Regions from separate parts of the Clostridium budayi genome, predicted to be linked through region 1. Evidence: a T-box and tRNA genes for the amino acid it is inferred to sense, from the RefSeq annotation. Region 1 holds a T-box; the other regions hold tRNA genes.
What was found. A T-box is a leader RNA that pairs with one kind of tRNA and senses whether it is charged. The one in region 1 lies ahead of alaS (alanine--tRNA ligase), so its partner is inferred to be a tRNA-Ala.
Positions count from the first base shown of each region.

Region 2: it has a tRNA-Ala gene. The T-box ahead of alaS (alanine--tRNA ligase) is inferred to sense a tRNA for this amino acid. The anticodon was not compared.
Region 3: it has a tRNA-Ala gene. The T-box ahead of alaS (alanine--tRNA ligase) is inferred to sense a tRNA for this amino acid. The anticodon was not compared.
Region 4: it has a tRNA-Ala gene. The T-box ahead of alaS (alanine--tRNA ligase) is inferred to sense a tRNA for this amino acid. The anticodon was not compared.

Region 1 covers NZ_AP042456.1:1,711,366-1,715,707, reverse strand. Annotated here, with positions in the region: gene mnmA (tRNA 2-thiouridine(34) synthase MnmA) at 1-919, shown strand, start outside; gene ACZ5TJ_RS08130 (PRC-barrel domain-containing protein) at 1,054-1,536, shown strand; gene ACZ5TJ_RS08125 (AI-2E family transporter) at 1,533-2,567, shown strand; T-box leader at 2,619-2,797, shown strand; gene alaS (alanine--tRNA ligase) at 2,846-4,342, shown strand, end outside.
Region 2 covers NZ_AP042456.1:396,684-401,025, reverse strand. Annotated here, with positions in the region: gene ACZ5TJ_RS01895 (HAD family hydrolase) at 1-583, shown strand, start outside; gene ACZ5TJ_RS01890 (peptidylprolyl isomerase) at 637-1,383, opposite strand; tRNA gene ACZ5TJ_RS01885 (tRNA-Ala) at 1,658-1,733, opposite strand; tRNA gene ACZ5TJ_RS01880 (tRNA-Phe) at 1,739-1,814, opposite strand; rRNA gene rrf (5S ribosomal RNA) at 1,821-1,937, opposite strand; rRNA gene ACZ5TJ_RS01870 (23S ribosomal RNA) at 1,993-4,342, opposite strand, start outside.
Region 3 covers NZ_AP042456.1:149,963-154,304, reverse strand. Annotated here, with positions in the region: rRNA gene ACZ5TJ_RS00685 (23S ribosomal RNA) at 1-1,674, shown strand, start outside; rRNA gene rrf (5S ribosomal RNA) at 1,730-1,846, shown strand; tRNA gene ACZ5TJ_RS00675 (tRNA-Ile) at 1,854-1,930, shown strand; tRNA gene ACZ5TJ_RS00670 (tRNA-Ala) at 1,936-2,011, shown strand; gene ACZ5TJ_RS00665 (HD domain-containing protein) at 2,132-2,635, shown strand; gene ACZ5TJ_RS00660 (3H domain-containing protein) at 2,658-3,167, shown strand; gene ACZ5TJ_RS00655 (FAD-dependent oxidoreductase) at 3,202-4,342, shown strand, end outside.
Region 4 covers NZ_AP042456.1:355,810-360,151, reverse strand. Annotated here, with positions in the region: gene ACZ5TJ_RS01705 (DUF2334 domain-containing protein) at 1-239, shown strand, start outside; gene ACZ5TJ_RS01700 (VanZ family protein) at 274-729, opposite strand; gene ACZ5TJ_RS01695 (hypothetical protein) at 805-1,251, opposite strand; gene ACZ5TJ_RS01690 (hypothetical protein) at 1,412-1,555, opposite strand; gene ACZ5TJ_RS01685 (DUF2922 domain-containing protein) at 1,908-2,129, opposite strand; gene ACZ5TJ_RS01680 (DUF1659 domain-containing protein) at 2,177-2,404, opposite strand; tRNA gene ACZ5TJ_RS01675 (tRNA-Ala) at 2,520-2,595, opposite strand; tRNA gene ACZ5TJ_RS01670 (tRNA-Ile) at 2,601-2,677, opposite strand; rRNA gene rrf (5S ribosomal RNA) at 2,685-2,801, opposite strand; rRNA gene ACZ5TJ_RS01660 (23S ribosomal RNA) at 2,857-4,342, opposite strand, start outside.

The DNA.
Region 1 (4,342 bases):
TTCAGCTGTTGATGATGCAAGAAGAGTTTGTGAAAAATTAGATATTCCTTTTTACGTAATGAATTTTAGAGATTCTTTTAAAAAGAATGTAATAAAATATTTCGTTCAAGAATATATTGATGGAAAAACTCCAAATCCTTGTATAGCTTGTAATAAACATTTAAAATTTGATGAACTTTTAAGAAAAGCTAGAGGAATTGGTGCAGAGTATGTGGCAACCGGTCACTATGCAAAGATTGAAGAAAGAGATGGAAGATATCTTTTAATTAGATCAGATGACGATAGAAAAGACCAAACATATGCTCTTTATAACTTCACTCAGGATCAACTAGCTCACACTTTAATGCCTTGTGGAGAGTATACAAAAGATAAAATAAGAGAAATAGCAAAAGAGATTGGATTAGCTGTTCACAATAAAAAAGATAGTGAAGAAATATGCTTTATTCCAGATAATGATCATGGTAGATACATAAAAGAAGCAAGACCAGATGATGTTAAACCTGGTAACTTTGTAGATGCTAAAGGGAATGTATTAGGACAGCACAAAGGAATAGTATATTACACTATAGGTCAAAGAAAAGGGCTTGGATTAGCTCTTGGAAAGCCTGTTTTTGTAATAGATATTAGACCGAAAACTAATGAAGTTGTTATAGGTTCTGAAGATAATATATTTAGAACTGATTTAGTTGCAAAAGATGTAAATTTCATACCTTTTGATGAATTAAAAGGTGAAATGAAAGTTCAAGCAAAGGTTAGATATGCAGCAAAGCCAGCCGATGCAGTAATTAAACCACTTCCAGGTGGAAAAGTAAAGGTAAGCTTTAATGAAAAACAAAGAGCTATAACAAAAGGTCAATCAGTAGTATTTTATGATGGTGAGATTGTTGTAGGCGGCGGAATAATAGAAGGTTTAGCCTAGAATATAAAGCCTAATAAATAGTTAATTTTAACTATTTATTAGGCTTTTTTATTTTAAAATAAAAAACTACATTAAATTAGTTTAAAAGTGGTATTTATGGGTAAACTATGTATATTGAATTTAGGAGGAGCTATATGATCAGAAGTAAAGATTTTTATATGAAAGGCGTATACAATTCCCTAGGAAAGAAGCTTGGTATAGTTGAAGATTTATTTATAAATTTCTTTGAAGGTAAGGTGATTGGACTTAAGATATCAAATTATTCTTTGTTTTCTAAGAAAAATTATATAGATGTTAAAGATATAATAGCTATAGATAAAGTTATTATAGTAAGCAAAAGCCTTGATGAAACAGGGGTTGAATTTAAAAGCTTAAAAGGAATTGATATTAAAGATAAATATGGAGTAATAATAGGTGTTTTAGAAGATATTATAATTGACGAAGAAAGCTTTTCTATAAAAGGATTAGTAGTAAGCACAGGTCTTATAGAGAGAATGCTTAAAGGTAAGGAGATTTTATTAATAAGTGAATGTATTTTAGCGGAGGAATATATTCTTTACTTAGGCAGTCAGAAAGTTACTTTAAAAGCAATGCCTGGAAAGGTTGAAAGATTATGAAATTAAAAATTTTAACTAGAGAATTAATTATAAAACTTATTATAGCATTGATTTTTATTATTTTATTTATAGCGTACTTAAACTCAAGTATATTTAGAGAAATAATAAATCTCATTTTAATATCAGCAATATTAGCTTACGTTTTAAAACCTTTAAGGGATAGCATAATTAGAAAATTTAAAATAACAAGAAGAAAAGCAACACTAATAGTAATGTTATCTATATGTATAATAATAGCACTAATATTTATTATTTTAATTCCAAAGTTAGTTAGAGAGATGGGTAATTCAGTATATATAATAGAAGAATTTTCAAATTATATTAAAGATTTTAAAAATAGTATGAAATTTTTAGATAAATCCCCAATTGCATCAACTATATATGATGATATTGAAGTTAAGTTTTGGGGATATATTATGGAACTTTCAAGAAATTCAATAAATTGGATTATAGAGTTTGCAAATAATTTAATAGCAATAGCCATAATTCCAATAATATCATATTACTTTCTTTCAGATGGAGAAAAAATATCAAATAAAATGTATCTTTTAATTCCAAAAGAGAAAAGAATAGTAACAAAGAGAATAATAGAAGATATAAATCTTTTACTTGAAAGATATATTGTAAGTCAAATTTTACTATCTATTGCAACTGGCGTTATGTGCTTAATACTATTTATTGGAATAGATTTAAGGTTTGCAATATTATTATCTATAATAAATGCAATATTTAATATTGTTCCATACTTTGGAGCATTTTTTGGAGGAATTCCAGCTGTTATAGTTGGCTTTATAGACTCGCCGACTAAAGCTATTTGGGTATTTGTTGGTATACTTATAATTCAGCAAATTGAGGGGAATATATTAGCACCAAAGGTTACAGCAGATAGTACAAATATACATCCGTTAGTAATAATAATACTTTTACTTATAGGAGAAAGAATGTTTGGAGTCTTTGGAATGATAATGGCAGTGCCACTTGGAGTAATAATTAAAGTTATTTATGATGATTTAAATTATTATTTATTCTAAAAATATTGACATATTTAAGTATATAAAATATAATTTGCTTATAAAATTTAATATGTAGCTATGATTAGGATGAGTAAATATATATTGATTTTTCAGAGAGGAAGTGGCTGGTGAAAACTTCTAAATTGATTTTATTGAAGCTACCTATGAGCTATAACCATTTAGAGTGATGTAATTTAATTTACATAATTAGGGTGGTACCGCGGAAGAGCTAGCCTTTCGTCCCTTGTATATTTAGGGATGAAGGGCTTTTATTGTATAAAATTGGAGGTAAAGAAATGAAGTACATGGGAACTAATGAGCTAAGAGAAGCTTATTTAAATTTTTTTGAAGGAAAAGAACATTTAAGATTAAAGAGTTTTTCTTTAGTACCAAAAAATGATAAGAGTTTACTATTAATTAATGCAGGTATGGCACCACTTAAGCCATATTTTACAGGTTTACAAGAACCACCAAAGAAAAGAATAACTACATGTCAAAAATGTATAAGAACTGGTGATATTGAAAATGTAGGTAAGACATCAAGACATGGTACATTCTTTGAAATGCTTGGAAACTTCTCATTTGGAGATTATTTTAAAGAAGAAGTAATTCCTTGGGCATGGGAATTCATAACAGAAGTATTAAAAATGCCAAAGGATAAGTTATATGTAACAATATACTTAGACGATGATGAAGCATTTGAAATATGGAAAAACAAAACTGATATAGATACAAGCAGAATATTCAGACTTGGAAAAGAAGATAACTTCTGGGAACATGGTGCAGGTCCATGTGGTCCATGTACTGAAATTCACTTTGAAAGAGGAGTAGATGTAGAACCAGTTAAAACTGCTGAAGAATTTGTAAAAGCTAGTGATGAAGATAGAATAATAGAATTCTGGAATTTAGTATTTACTCAATTTGATGGAGATGGAAAAGGAAATTATGAAAGACTTCAAAATCCTAACATAGATACAGGAATGGGTCTTGAAAGACTTGCTACATTAATGCAAGGTGTTGATAACATATTTGAAATAGATACTGTTAAAAATATATTAGGTAAAGTATCAGAACTTTCAGGTGTTAAATATGGAGAAGATGCTACAAAAGATATATCACTTAGAATAATAACAGACCACGTTAAATCAGTTACTATGATGATATCAGATGGTGTTCAACCAAGTAACGAAGGTAGAGGATATGTACTTAGAAGACTTTTAAGAAGAGCTGCAAGACATGGTAGAGTTCTTGGGATAAAAGGATTATTCTTAAAAGATATCGTAGATTCAGTAGTTGAAAACTATGGTGGAGAATATGAAGAGTTAATAGCTAAAAAAGATTATATTGAAAAAATAGTTACATTAGAAGAAGAAAGATTCAATGAAACTATAGATTCAGGAATGGGAATACTTTTAGGATACATTGAAGATTTAAATAAAGAAAACAAAACTGTATTAAGTGGAGAAAGAGCATTCAAGCTTTATGACACTTATGGATTCCCATATGAATTAACTGAAGAAATATTAGAAGAAAAGAACATGACAATTGACAGAGAAGCTTTCGATAAAGAAATGCAAGCTCAAAGAGAAAGAGCTAGAAGTGCTAGAGGAGAATTCACTTACATGGGAAGTGAAGAATCACCAATAAATTTAGTAGATAAAGATTTAGAAGTTGAATTCGTTGGATATGATAAAACAGAATGTATTGGTAAAATAGTATTCTTAGCTTCAGATGAATCAGTTTTAGAAGAATTAAAAGAAGGTCAAAAAGGATATATTGTAACTGATACAACA
Region 2 (4,342 bases), 1.3 Mb from region 1:
AGATTATTTAACTTCAAAAAATATTCCTGTACCTAGTGATTTAAATGATGAAATTAGCCATTTAAGTTTTAACCAAGTAGCTGTTTATTTCAAGGAAAGATTTAAATTAGAAGATTCATTAGATGATATTAAAAATACTTGGAATACTATGGCTTATAATCATTATTCATCTGATATTACTTTAAAAGATGGTGTTGTAGAATTTTTAGACTTCTTAAAAAAATCAAATATTAAAATAGGACTAGCTACTAGTAACTCAACTGAATTATTAGAAGCTTCTTTAAAGTTTAATAAAATTTACGATTATTTTGATGCTATTACAATAACAGATGAAGTTAGCATTGGAAAACATGAACCAGACGTATATTTGCTTGCAGCTAAAAAACTTAATGTTAAGCCAGAGGAATGTATTGTTTTTGAAGATATATTACCTGCTGTTAAAGGTGCAAAAAAGGCAGGAATGAAAGTTATAGCTGTTGAGGATGAATGTAGTGTCTTAGATAAAGATGAAATAATTAAAAATTCTGATGGATTTATAAATGATTTTAGAGTTTTAATTCCACAAGATGATATAGCTATATAACTTTATAGAAAAAGACTACACTTGTATAAGTGTAGTCTTTCATATATATAAAACTATTTTCTAACAACTGTGAATTTAGCTTCTAATTCTTTTAATACATCTAAGTATTTTCTTTGTTGTCTTTCTTGGATTAATTGTTGAACAACAGCATCTTTAACTTCGTCAAATGCTTTTACTTTACCTTCGTTCTTTTCATCAATTAATATTAAGTGGTATCCGAATTGAGTTTTAACTGGATTAGTTAATTTTCCAATTTCAGCAGCAAATGCAGCTTCTTCAAATTCTGGAACCATCATTCCTCTACCAAATGCTCCAAGATTTCCACCTTGTTCTTTTGATGGACAGCTTGAGTATTTTGAAGCAGCTTCTTCAAAAGTCATAGTTCCATCTTCTATTTCATTCTTTATCTTGTTAGCTTCTTCTTCACTTTCAACTAATATATGTTTAGCTGATACTGTAGGTTGTTCTGTGAATTGTTCTTGATGTTCATCATAGTACTTCTTAGCTTCTTCATCAGTTACAGTTATATCTGCTAAAACTTTGCTTATTGTCATTTGAGTTAATATTTCTTTTGATAAACGAGCAACTGTTTCTTTATATTCATTTGTTTCTTCTAATTTTAATTCTTTTCCGAATTGATTTAATAATTCAAATTGAATCATTTGTTCTAATAATTGTTTCTTACCTTGCTCGCTTTCAAACATCATTTTTCTGTCTGCTGGATATTTTGAAATTATTTCATTTAATTCTTTTTCAGTTATTTCATATGAACCAACTGTTGCTAATACTTTATTTTCCATATTAAAATCTCCTTCTCTCTTGTATTGTATATATCTATTCTATCAATTTATATATATAATAACAATCTAAATAATACAAATTAAACAATAATTGTAATACTTATAACTTTATTTTAAAATTATCCACACTTTTTATTATTTTTGTGACTTAAATACACATAAAACTATTAAAACTGTGGATTATTTTTAGAAAAATAAAATATTATGTGTATTCTTTTTTAAATTCTTATATATTAAAAATAAAAAAAGATGTTCATTAACGAACATCTTTAAATGGTGGAGATAAAGAGATTCGAACTCTTGACCCCCTGCGTGCAAGGCAGGTGCTCTCCCAACTGAGCTATACCCCCATATATGGTGGCTCGAGTAGGAATCGAACCTACGACACGCGGATCTTCAATCCGCTGCTCTACCAACTGAGCTATCGAGCCGTATGTACCTGGCAACGTCTTACTCTCCCGCACGGTCACCCATGAAGTACCATCAGCGCTATAGAGCTTAACTTTCCTGTTCGGAATGGGAAGGAGTGTTTCCTCTATGCCATCATCACCAGATATCAGAGTGTTCTCTGAAAATTGCATATGAATTTTTGTTGATCGTCTGTTTTTATTGGTCAAGCCCTCGACCTATTAGTATCAGTCAGCTGAACATGTTACCATGCTTACACCTCTGACCTATCAACCTTGTGTTCTTCAAGGGGTCTTACTAGCTTATGCTATGGGAAATCTCATCTTGAGGTGGGCTTCACGCTTAGATGCTTTCAGCGTTTATCCCTTCCCGACTTAGCTACCCAGCTATGCTCTTGGCAGAACAACTGGTACACCAGAGGTCAGTCCATCCCGGTCCTCTCGTACTAAGGACAGCTCCTCTCAAATTTCCTACGCCCGCGACGGATAGGGACCGAACTGTCTCACGACGTTCTGAACCCAGCTCGCGTGCCGCTTTAATGGGCGAACAGCCCAACCCTTGGGACCTACTTCAGCCCCAGGATGCGACGAGCCGACATCGAGGTGCCAAACCTCCCCGTCGATGTGAACTCTTGGGGGAGATCAGCCTGTTATCCCCGAGGTAGCTTTTATCCGTTGAGCGATGGCCCTCCCACGAGGTACCACCGGATCACTAAGCCCGACTTTCGTCCCTGCTCCACTTGTGAGTGTCGCAGTCAGGCTCCCTTCTGCCTTTGCACTCTACGAACGATTTCCGACCGTTCTGAGGGAACCTTTGGGCGCCTCCGTTACTTTTTAGGAGGCGACCGCCCCAGTCAAACTGCCCACCTAACAATGTCCTGTCACCAGATTCATGGCGTCCAGTTAGAATTCCAGTAATATCAGGGTGGTATCCCAAGGACGACTCCATTAGGACTGACGTCCTAATTTCCCAGTCTCCCACCTATCCTGTACAGATAATACCGAAATTCAATGCTAAGCTACAGTAAAGCTCTACGGGGTCTTTCCGTCCAATCGCGGGTAGCGAGCATCTTCACTCGCACTACAACTTCGCCGGATTTGCAGTTGAGACAGTGCCCAAGTCATTACGCCATTCGTGCGGGTCAGAACTTACCTGACAAGGAATTTCGCTACCTTAGGACCGTTATAGTTACGGCCGCCGTTTACTGGGGCTTAAGTTCACACCTTCGCTTACGCTAAGTGTTCCCCTTAACCTTCCAGCACCGGGCAGGCGTCAGCCCCTATACATCAGCTTTCGCTTTAGCAGAGACCTGTGTTTTTGCTAAACAGTTGCTTGGGCCTATTCTCTGCGACCTACTCTCGTAGGCACCCCTTCTCCCGAAGTTACGGGGTCAATTTGCCTAGTTCCTTAACTGCAATTCTTCCGCCGGCCTTAGGATTCTCTCCTCATCTACCTGTGTCGGTTTGCGGTACGGGCACTACTTCTCTCTCTAGATGCTTTTCTTGGAAGCATGGAATCAGATACTTCGGTTCCGTGGAACCTTCCCCATCACGCCTCAGGATTGTTAAAGCGGATTTGCCTACTCTAACTCCCTAAACGCTTAGACTAACATCCAATAGTTAGCACATCCTATCCTTCTCCGTCACACCATCGATAATAACGATTATAGTGGTATCGGAATATCAACCGATTGTCCATCACCTACGCCTTTCGGCCTCGGCTTAGGTCCCGACTAACCCTCAGCGGACGAACCTTCCTGAGGAAACCTTAGATATTCGGCCTGTAGGATTCTCACCTACATCTCGCTACTGATGCCAACATTCTCACTTGTAATCAGTCCACCGCTCCTTACGGTACGACTTCAGCCCGATTACAACGCTCCTCTACCGCTCACACTAAGTGTGAACCCGTAGCTTCGGTGGTAAGTTTAGCCCCGTTACATTTTCGGCGCAGGATCTCTCGACTAGTGAGCTATTACGCACTCTTTCAATGAGTGGCTGCTTCTAAGCCAACATCCTAGTTGTCTTAGAAATCCCACATCCTTTCCCACTTAACTTACACTTTGGGACCTTAGCTGACGATCTGGGCTGTTTCCCTTTTGACCATGGATCTTATCACTCACAGTCTGACTGCCGGATTAAAAGTATGTGGCATTCGGAGTTTGATAAGGTTCGGTAAGCGCTATGCCCCCTAGCCCATTCAGTGCTCTACCTCCACTACTCACATGTCCGACGCTAGCCCTAAAGCTATTTCGAGGAGAACCAGCTATCTCCGAGTTCGATTGGAATTTCTCCGCTATCCACAGCTCATCCCATGCTTTTTCAACAGCAACGTGGTTCGGTCCTCCACGAGGTTTTACCCTCGCTTCAACCTGGCCATGGATAGGTCACCCGGTTTCGGGTCTACGGCATGCAACTAGTCGCCCTATTAAGACTTGGTTTCCCTTCGGCTCCGTACCTTAAGTACTTAACCTTGCTACATACCGTAACTCGTTGGCTCGTTCTACAAAAAGCACATCATCACCCTCATAAGGGGCTTTGATCGGTTGTAG
Region 3 (4,342 bases), 1.5 Mb from region 1:
TGTAATCGGGCTGAAGTCGTACCGTAAGGAGCGGTGGACTGATTACAAGTGAGAATGTTGGCATCAGTAGCGAGATGTAGGTGAGAATCCTACAGGCCGAATATCTAAGGTTTCCTCAGGAAGGTTCGTCCGCTGAGGGTTAGTCGGGACCTAAGCCGAGGCCGAAAGGCGTAGGTGATGGACAATCGGTTGATATTCCGATACCACTATAATCGTTATTATCGATGGTGTGACGGAGAAGGATAGGATGTGCTAACTATTGGATGTTAGTCTAAGCGTTTAGGGAGTTAGAGTAGGCAAATCCGCTTTAACAATCCTGAGGCGTGATGGGGAAGGTTCCACGGAACCGAAGTATCTGATTCCATGCTTCCAAGAAAAGCATCTAGAGAGAGAAGTAGTGCCCGTACCGCAAACCGACACAGGTAGATGAGGAGAGAATCCTAAGGCCGGCGGAAGAATTGCAGTTAAGGAACTAGGCAAATTGACCCCGTAACTTCGGGAGAAGGGGTGCCTACGAGAGTAGGTCGCAGAGAATAGGCCCAAGCAACTGTTTAGCAAAAACACAGGTCTCTGCTAAAGCGAAAGCTGATGTATAGGGGCTGACGCCTGCCCGGTGCTGGAAGGTTAAGGGGAACACTTAGCGTAAGCGAAGGTGTGAACTTAAGCCCCAGTAAACGGCGGCCGTAACTATAACGGTCCTAAGGTAGCGAAATTCCTTGTCAGGTAAGTTCTGACCCGCACGAATGGCGTAATGACTTGGGCACTGTCTCAACTGCAAATCCGGCGAAGTTGTAGTGCGAGTGAAGATGCTCGCTACCCGCGATTGGACGGAAAGACCCCGTAGAGCTTTACTGTAGCTTAGCATTGAATTTCGGTATTATCTGTACAGGATAGGTGGGAGACTGGGAAATCAGGACGTCAGTCCTGATGGAGTCGTCCTTGGGATACCACCCTGATATTACTGGAATTCTAACTGGACGCCATGAATCTGGTGACAGGACATTGTTAGGTGGGCAGTTTGACTGGGGCGGTCGCCTCCTAAAAAGTAACGGAGGCGCCCAAAGGTTCCCTCAGAACGGTCGGAAATCGTTCGTAGAGTGCAAAGGCAGAAGGGAGCCTGACTGCGACACCTACAAGTGGAGCAGGGACGAAAGTCGGGCTTAGTGATCCGGTGGTACCTCGTGGGAGGGCCATCGCTCAACGGATAAAAGCTACCTCGGGGATAACAGGCTGATCTCCCCCAAGAGTTCACATCGACGGGGAGGTTTGGCACCTCGATGTCGGCTCGTCGCATCCTGGGGCTGAAGTAGGTCCCAAGGGTTGGGCTGTTCGCCCATTAAAGCGGCACGCGAGCTGGGTTCAGAACGTCGTGAGACAGTTCGGTCCCTATCCGTCGCGGGCGTAGGAAATTTGAGAGGAGCTGTCCTTAGTACGAGAGGACCGGGATGGACTGACCTCTGGTGTACCAGTTGTTCTGCCAAGAGCATAGCTGGGTAGCTAAGTCGGGAAGGGATAAACGCTGAAAGCATCTAAGCGTGAAGCCCACCTCAAGATGAGATTTCCCATAGCATAAGCTAGTAAGACCCCTTGAAGAACACAAGGTTGATAGGTCAGAGGTGTAAGCATGGTAACATGTTCAGCTGACTGATACTAATAGGTCGAGGGCTTGACCAATAAAAACAGATGATCAACAAAAATTCATATGCAATTTTCAGAGAACACTCTGATATCTGGTGATGATGGCATAGAGGAAACACTCCTTCCCATTCCGAACAGGAAAGTTAAGCTCTATAGCGCTGATGGTACTTCACGGGTGACTGTGCGGGAGAGTAAGACGTTGCCAGGTCCAATGAGGATCTTTAGCTCAGTTGGTTAGAGCAACCGGCTCATAACCGGTAGGTCCGGGGTTCGAGTCCCTGAAGGTCCACCATTTCTGGGGGTATAGCTCAGTTGGGAGAGCACCTGCCTTGCACGCAGGGGGTCAAGAGTTCGAATCTCTTTATCTCCACCATATTTAAAGCTATGAACTAATGTTCATAGCTTTTTTTGTTGTTCTAAAATTGATAATGTATAAAGTAAATGGTATTATAAAATAAGATGAAGTTAAATTTTAAATTATTGAGGAATAAGTATGAGATATAGAATTAAACAATTTTATTGGGCAATTACTTCAAATTTAAAAGAAGTTGATAGTAATATAATTTCAAAATATTTAAATAAAGAAGAAAAAGAAGCTTTCAATAAATTGAAAACTTCTGAGAAACATCATTGCGTAAGAGTATGTAATGATGCTATTAATATGGCAAGAGAAGGTAATAATAATATAAATGAAAAAAAGTTAGCTAAAATTGCATTACTTCACGATGTTGGTAAGTGCGGAAATCCTTTAAATGTATTTGAAAAATCTATAATGGTTTTATTAGATCGATTTACTAAAGGAAAACTAAAAAATTATGCTTATATAAAAAAGGTAGACACTTATTATAATCATCCATTAAAAAGTGCAAAAATTTTAAAAAAAATAAGTTCTTATGATAATGAGTTTCTAGAAGCTATAGCAAGACATCATGAGAAAAGTTATACAGAAAATAATAAATACCTTGAGATAATAAAAAAGTGTGATAACATGAATTAAATATAAATATTGAGGGGGAAGTATGGATTCAAAGAGTAGAAGAGAAGATATACTAGTTAGACTTATAGAAAGTTTAACTCCTATAAAAGGGACTGATTTTGCAAAACTATATAATGTAACAAGACAGATAATAGTTAAAGATATAGCTATTTTAAGAGCAAAGGGAAATAAAATAATAGCAACACCAGATGGTTATATAATAACAAGTGAAGATAATAGAGTTAGAACTATATTGGCTGTATGTCATGAGAGTAATCGTATTGAAGAAGAACTTGAAATTATAATTAAATATGGTGGAATAATAGAAGATGTAATAGTAGAGCATCCTTTATATGGAGAGATAAAGGGAATACTTATGATAAAAAATCTTAATGACTTAAATAATTTTATTCAAAGATATGAAAATAATAAGGCTAAGCCATTATCAGTATTAACTAATGGAGTACACATACATACAATATCAGCTGATAATGAAGAAAATATGGAGTTAATTAAGAAGGAACTAAAAGAACGCAGATTTATTATTTCTTAAAGTGGTTACAAATGTGGAGGTATATAAAGTAATTATGGATTATGATGTATTGATATTAGGTGGAGGTATAGTTGGATGTGCTGTAGCATATGAGCTATCTAAATATAACCTTAATATAGCATTAATTGAAAAAGGATATGATGTGGCTGATGATATAGCTGTTGTTAACACTGCAATTGTTTATGATGGATCCGAAACTTCAAATGCTGTAATGGCTGATTTGGAAAATATAGGTAGTATACTTATAAAAGAAGCATGTGAAAAGTTTAATGTCCCATATAAAAAGATAGGTTATGTTAGAATTGCTACAACTGAAGAGCAAAGTCTAAAACTTGAAGAAATGTATTTAGCAGCTCAAAAAAGAGGAATAAAAGGTGTTAAATTAGTAGACAATGAAGGAATAAAAGATATAGAACCTAATTTAGAAGTTGATATTAAAAGAGCACTATACTCTAAAAATACTGCAATAATAGCACCTTATGACTTATCAATAGCATATGCAGAAGTTGCGGCGGATAATGGCGTTAACTTTAGATTAGAAGAAGAAGTTATAAGCATAAAGAAAATAAATAAGGGTTTTGATGTTGTTACAAATAAAAATAGATTTAAATGTAGAGTAGTAATAAATACTATTCCAGATGAATTCTATGTAGAAAATAATAAAACTTGTGACAATACACTAGAATCTATAGAAGCTGAATATACAATTCCTAAAAAGATGAATTATTTTCTAATGGAAGGGAAACTTAAGTGTAAGCTAAAAAGAGTTGTTGTTAATGTTATAGATGAGCAAACATTTGTAATGAATTCTCCAATGATTAATGGTGGAACTATGCTAGGAGTTAAGAATACTAATGTTTTAAGTATAGATGAGGGTGTAAAGTTCAGTAAACATATAACACCTAATATATACAAAGAAAAGATTAGTGAAATGATTAGAGAATCATACAAAAGAGATGAAATGGTAATAGATAATAGTGATATAGAAAATGGATATATAAGAGTTACAGGAAAGCATTACGGCAAGATGACTATTGCCCCGGCAATAGCGCAAAGTATAAGAGAAGCAATTGTTGACCTTATGAACTCATCATCTAAGAAAAACTTTATTGATAAAAGAAGAGAATTTTATAGATTCAGAGATTTAGATAGAGAAGAGATAAATGAAATTATAA
Region 4 (4,342 bases), 1.4 Mb from region 1:
CTTTAGGCTATGTTAAAGATAGAGATGTTAAACCAATGGTTAAGAGGATAGATAATCCACCACCATATTTCTTAGCATCACTTTTCTATCATCCAACATTAGAGCTTGAATATATAGATTTTAATACTAAAGATAATACTTTTAATTCTACTTTCTCTAGTGGTTCCTTAATAAAGCCTATTGTAGAAGCTTTAAATAAAAATGGATATTCAACTATTCATGTTACTGATTTTAAATAAAAAAAGATAGTTCCTATATTTAGGAACTATCTTTTTATTTATTTCTTAACCGTCTATTTCTTATATTATTAAAAGTTAGTACTATTAGTGATCCAAATGTACCTCCTGATGTATCTATGAGAACATCAGTAAACCTTCCTGCTCTACCTTCTATAAATGTTTGGTGAAATTCATCAGTTGATGCATAGAAAAATACAAGTATTACTGAGTATATTAAAGACTTCTTCTTACTTATATAGAATCTTAAAACATTAAAGTATAGTAAGCTTAATATTAGATACTCTGTAAAATGTGCTCCCTTTCTAATTATAGTTATTGCTATATCAACATACTTATCACTTATATTTAATCCTAAGGTCTTTAATAAATTTAAAACTGTATCACTTTGTTCATTTGAAATATTAGCTGGTTGATTTGACATATAAAAAATAAATATCATCCATAAAATCATAAGAGCCCAAGCTAATATTTTCTTATTTTTATTGCACATTTATAAATTTTCTCCCATCCATAATAATAAAAATATTATACTATATTTTATTTATGGATGTAAATTTATCAATTACTATCTTTCTTCAACTATATATTTATTTACATATGCTAATGATTCTTCTAATATGCTTTGTCCACGATCAACATTTTCAACCTTTATATCTAAATTACATAACCTTTGATTAACTCCTGTAAGTTCATCCTTTATTTCTTGAAGTAATTTTGTTTCATATGATATTTGAATTCCATCTGGATCTACAAATATTCTTTCTGGAGGATTTCCACACTCAGCACATTTTGCATATATCTTTTTTTTATTAATATCTCTAAATAACTTAAAACTATCATTTTTACAAGATGTACATGATGCTACTAACTCATATCCATTATCATCTCCAACATCATATAAATATTCACTATTACATTCCTTACAAGTAGCCTTAATTTTGTTTTCTATCGTTTCAATATAAAATTTATTCCCACTACATCCTTCTTTATGACACACAACAGTTCTAATCATTTTATCAGCCCCCTAAGTATATTACTAAATAAAATATATTCTACATATATAATATATATTCGTAAGGAAATAATAAAATGCTTATATAAAAAATAGAAATCTAACTCCATATATTAGATTCCTATTTAATGTTCATATATTAAATTTATATAAGCCATATTTAAATCTGAATAGTCTTTATTTCATCTTCAACTTCTTTTATTTTAATATCTATAATTGATGTCTTCTTTCCTGCTAAAATAAGTTCTCGTTTCTCAAGTTTTAAACGCTTAAGGTATTCATTTAATTCTTCTATTTTGGTCACAAAAAACACTCCCTATCTTATTCTTTAAAGGTACTAATGTTTTGTTTTAACGTTTTGATATCTATATTATATGTATGAATAGTCTTTTATGTTCTGCCATAGAAAACGTAAACATCACTTTCGATTATTTGTACATATATTAATTATATAATAATAATTAATGGCTTGTATACTATTAACTTTAGTAATATTTTTTCATTTTATTACATTTTATAGGCATCAAGTTTCTTATTTCTATATATTTTTTATTCTTTTTAAATAATACTATATATTTTAAATAGATTGTTAAGCTCTATTAATTTTATGCTTAAAAGGAGCTACTTTTATAGTAGCTCCTTAAATTTATATTTTATTATTTTACTTCAAAATTAGTAACTTCCTTACTAATTATATTAGCAGATACTTTGCTAACTAATGATCCACCACTTGTAGTAAATATATTATTTGATATTATATATTCCATTATAGAATTTATAGTAGATTCCTCCACATTTTCTTTAATATCTTTAACTGTAATAGTAAACTTCTTATCTAATTCATTTGCAAAACTCATTACTAATGACTTTTCTATCATAAACTAATTCCCCCTTTTTATTTATTCCCCATACACAAATTTAAATATTATTCGCTATCTTTTGAAAGAATGCTATTTTCTTCTTTATCAATAGATATTACTCCATAATTTATAAGATCTGATAAAGATTTTCCCATCTCATATAAAACATCTTCTCCTAAGTTTAAATTAACATTTTTAAATCTTTGGCTCTTAATAATGTCTTTTCCTTTATCATCCTTTCCTTTATTATAAGTAATACTTAAATTCACCTCATTGACTGTTTTTGTAATCATCTTATCATCCCCTTTCACTTAACATATATGCATTAAGCAAAAAAAGTGAAAATTTAATTTACATATATCTAATAATACAAAAAAAGCTATGAACTAATGTTCATAGCTTTCAATATGGTGGAGATAAAGAGATTCGAACTCTTGACCCCCTGCGTGCAAGGCAGGTGCTCTCCCAACTGAGCTATACCCCCAAAAATGGTGGACCTTCAGGGACTCGAACCCCGGACCTACCGGTTATGAGCCGGTTGCTCTAACCAACTGAGCTAAAGATCCTCATTGGACCTGGCAACGTCTTACTCTCCCGCACGGTCACCCATGAAGTACCATCAGCGCTATAGAGCTTAACTTTCCTGTTCGGAATGGGAAGGAGTGTTTCCTCTATGCCATCATCACCAGATATCAGAGTGTTCTCTGAAAATTGCATATGAATTTTTGTTGATCGTCTGTTTTTATTGGTCAAGCCCTCGACCTATTAGTATCAGTCAGCTGAACATGTTACCATGCTTACACCTCTGACCTATCAACCTTGTGTTCTTCAAGGGGTCTTACTAGCTTATGCTATGGGAAATCTCATCTTGAGGTGGGCTTCACGCTTAGATGCTTTCAGCGTTTATCCCTTCCCGACTTAGCTACCCAGCTATGCTCTTGGCAGAACAACTGGTACACCAGAGGTCAGTCCATCCCGGTCCTCTCGTACTAAGGACAGCTCCTCTCAAATTTCCTACGCCCGCGACGGATAGGGACCGAACTGTCTCACGACGTTCTGAACCCAGCTCGCGTGCCGCTTTAATGGGCGAACAGCCCAACCCTTGGGACCTACTTCAGCCCCAGGATGCGACGAGCCGACATCGAGGTGCCAAACCTCCCCGTCGATGTGAACTCTTGGGGGAGATCAGCCTGTTATCCCCGAGGTAGCTTTTATCCGTTGAGCGATGGCCCTCCCACGAGGTACCACCGGATCACTAAGCCCGACTTTCGTCCCTGCTCCACTTGTGGGTGTCGCAGTCAGGCTCCCTTCTGCCTTTGCACTCTACGAACGATTTCCGACCGTTCTGAGGGAACCTTTGGGCGCCTCCGTTACTTTTTAGGAGGCGACCGCCCCAGTCAAACTGCCCACCTAACAATGTCCTGTCACCAGATTCATGGCGTCCAGTTAGAATTCCAGTAATATCAGGGTGGTATCCCAAGGACGACTCCATTAGGACTGACGTCCTAATTTCCCAGTCTCCCACCTATCCTGTACAGATAATACCGAAATTCAATGCTAAGCTACAGTAAAGCTCTACGGGGTCTTTCCGTCCAATCGCGGGTAGCGAGCATCTTCACTCGCACTACAACTTCGCCGGATTTGCAGTTGAGACAGTGCCCAAGTCATTACGCCATTCGTGCGGGTCAGAACTTACCTGACAAGGAATTTCGCTACCTTAGGACCGTTATAGTTACGGCCGCCGTTTACTGGGGCTTAAGTTCACACCTTCGCTTACGCTAAGTGTTCCCCTTAACCTTCCAGCACCGGGCAGGCGTCAGCCCCTATACATCAGCTTTCGCTTTAGCAGAGACCTGTGTTTTTGCTAAACAGTTGCTTGGGCCTATTCTCTGCGACCTACTCTCGTAGGCACCCCTTCTCCCGAAGTTACGGGGTCAATTTGCCTAGTTCCTTAACTGCAATTCTTCCGCCGGCCTTAGGATTCTCTCCTCATCTACCTGTGTCGGTTTGCGGTACGGGCACTACTTCTCTCTCTAGATGCTTTTCTTGGAAGCATGGAATCAGATACTTCGGTTCCGTGGAACCTTCCCCATCACGCCTCAGGATTGTTAAAGCGGATTTGCCTACTCTAACTCCCTAAACGCTTAGACTAACATCCAATAGTTAGCACATCCTATCCTTCTCCGTCACACCATCGATAATAACGATTATAGTGGTATCGGAATATCAAC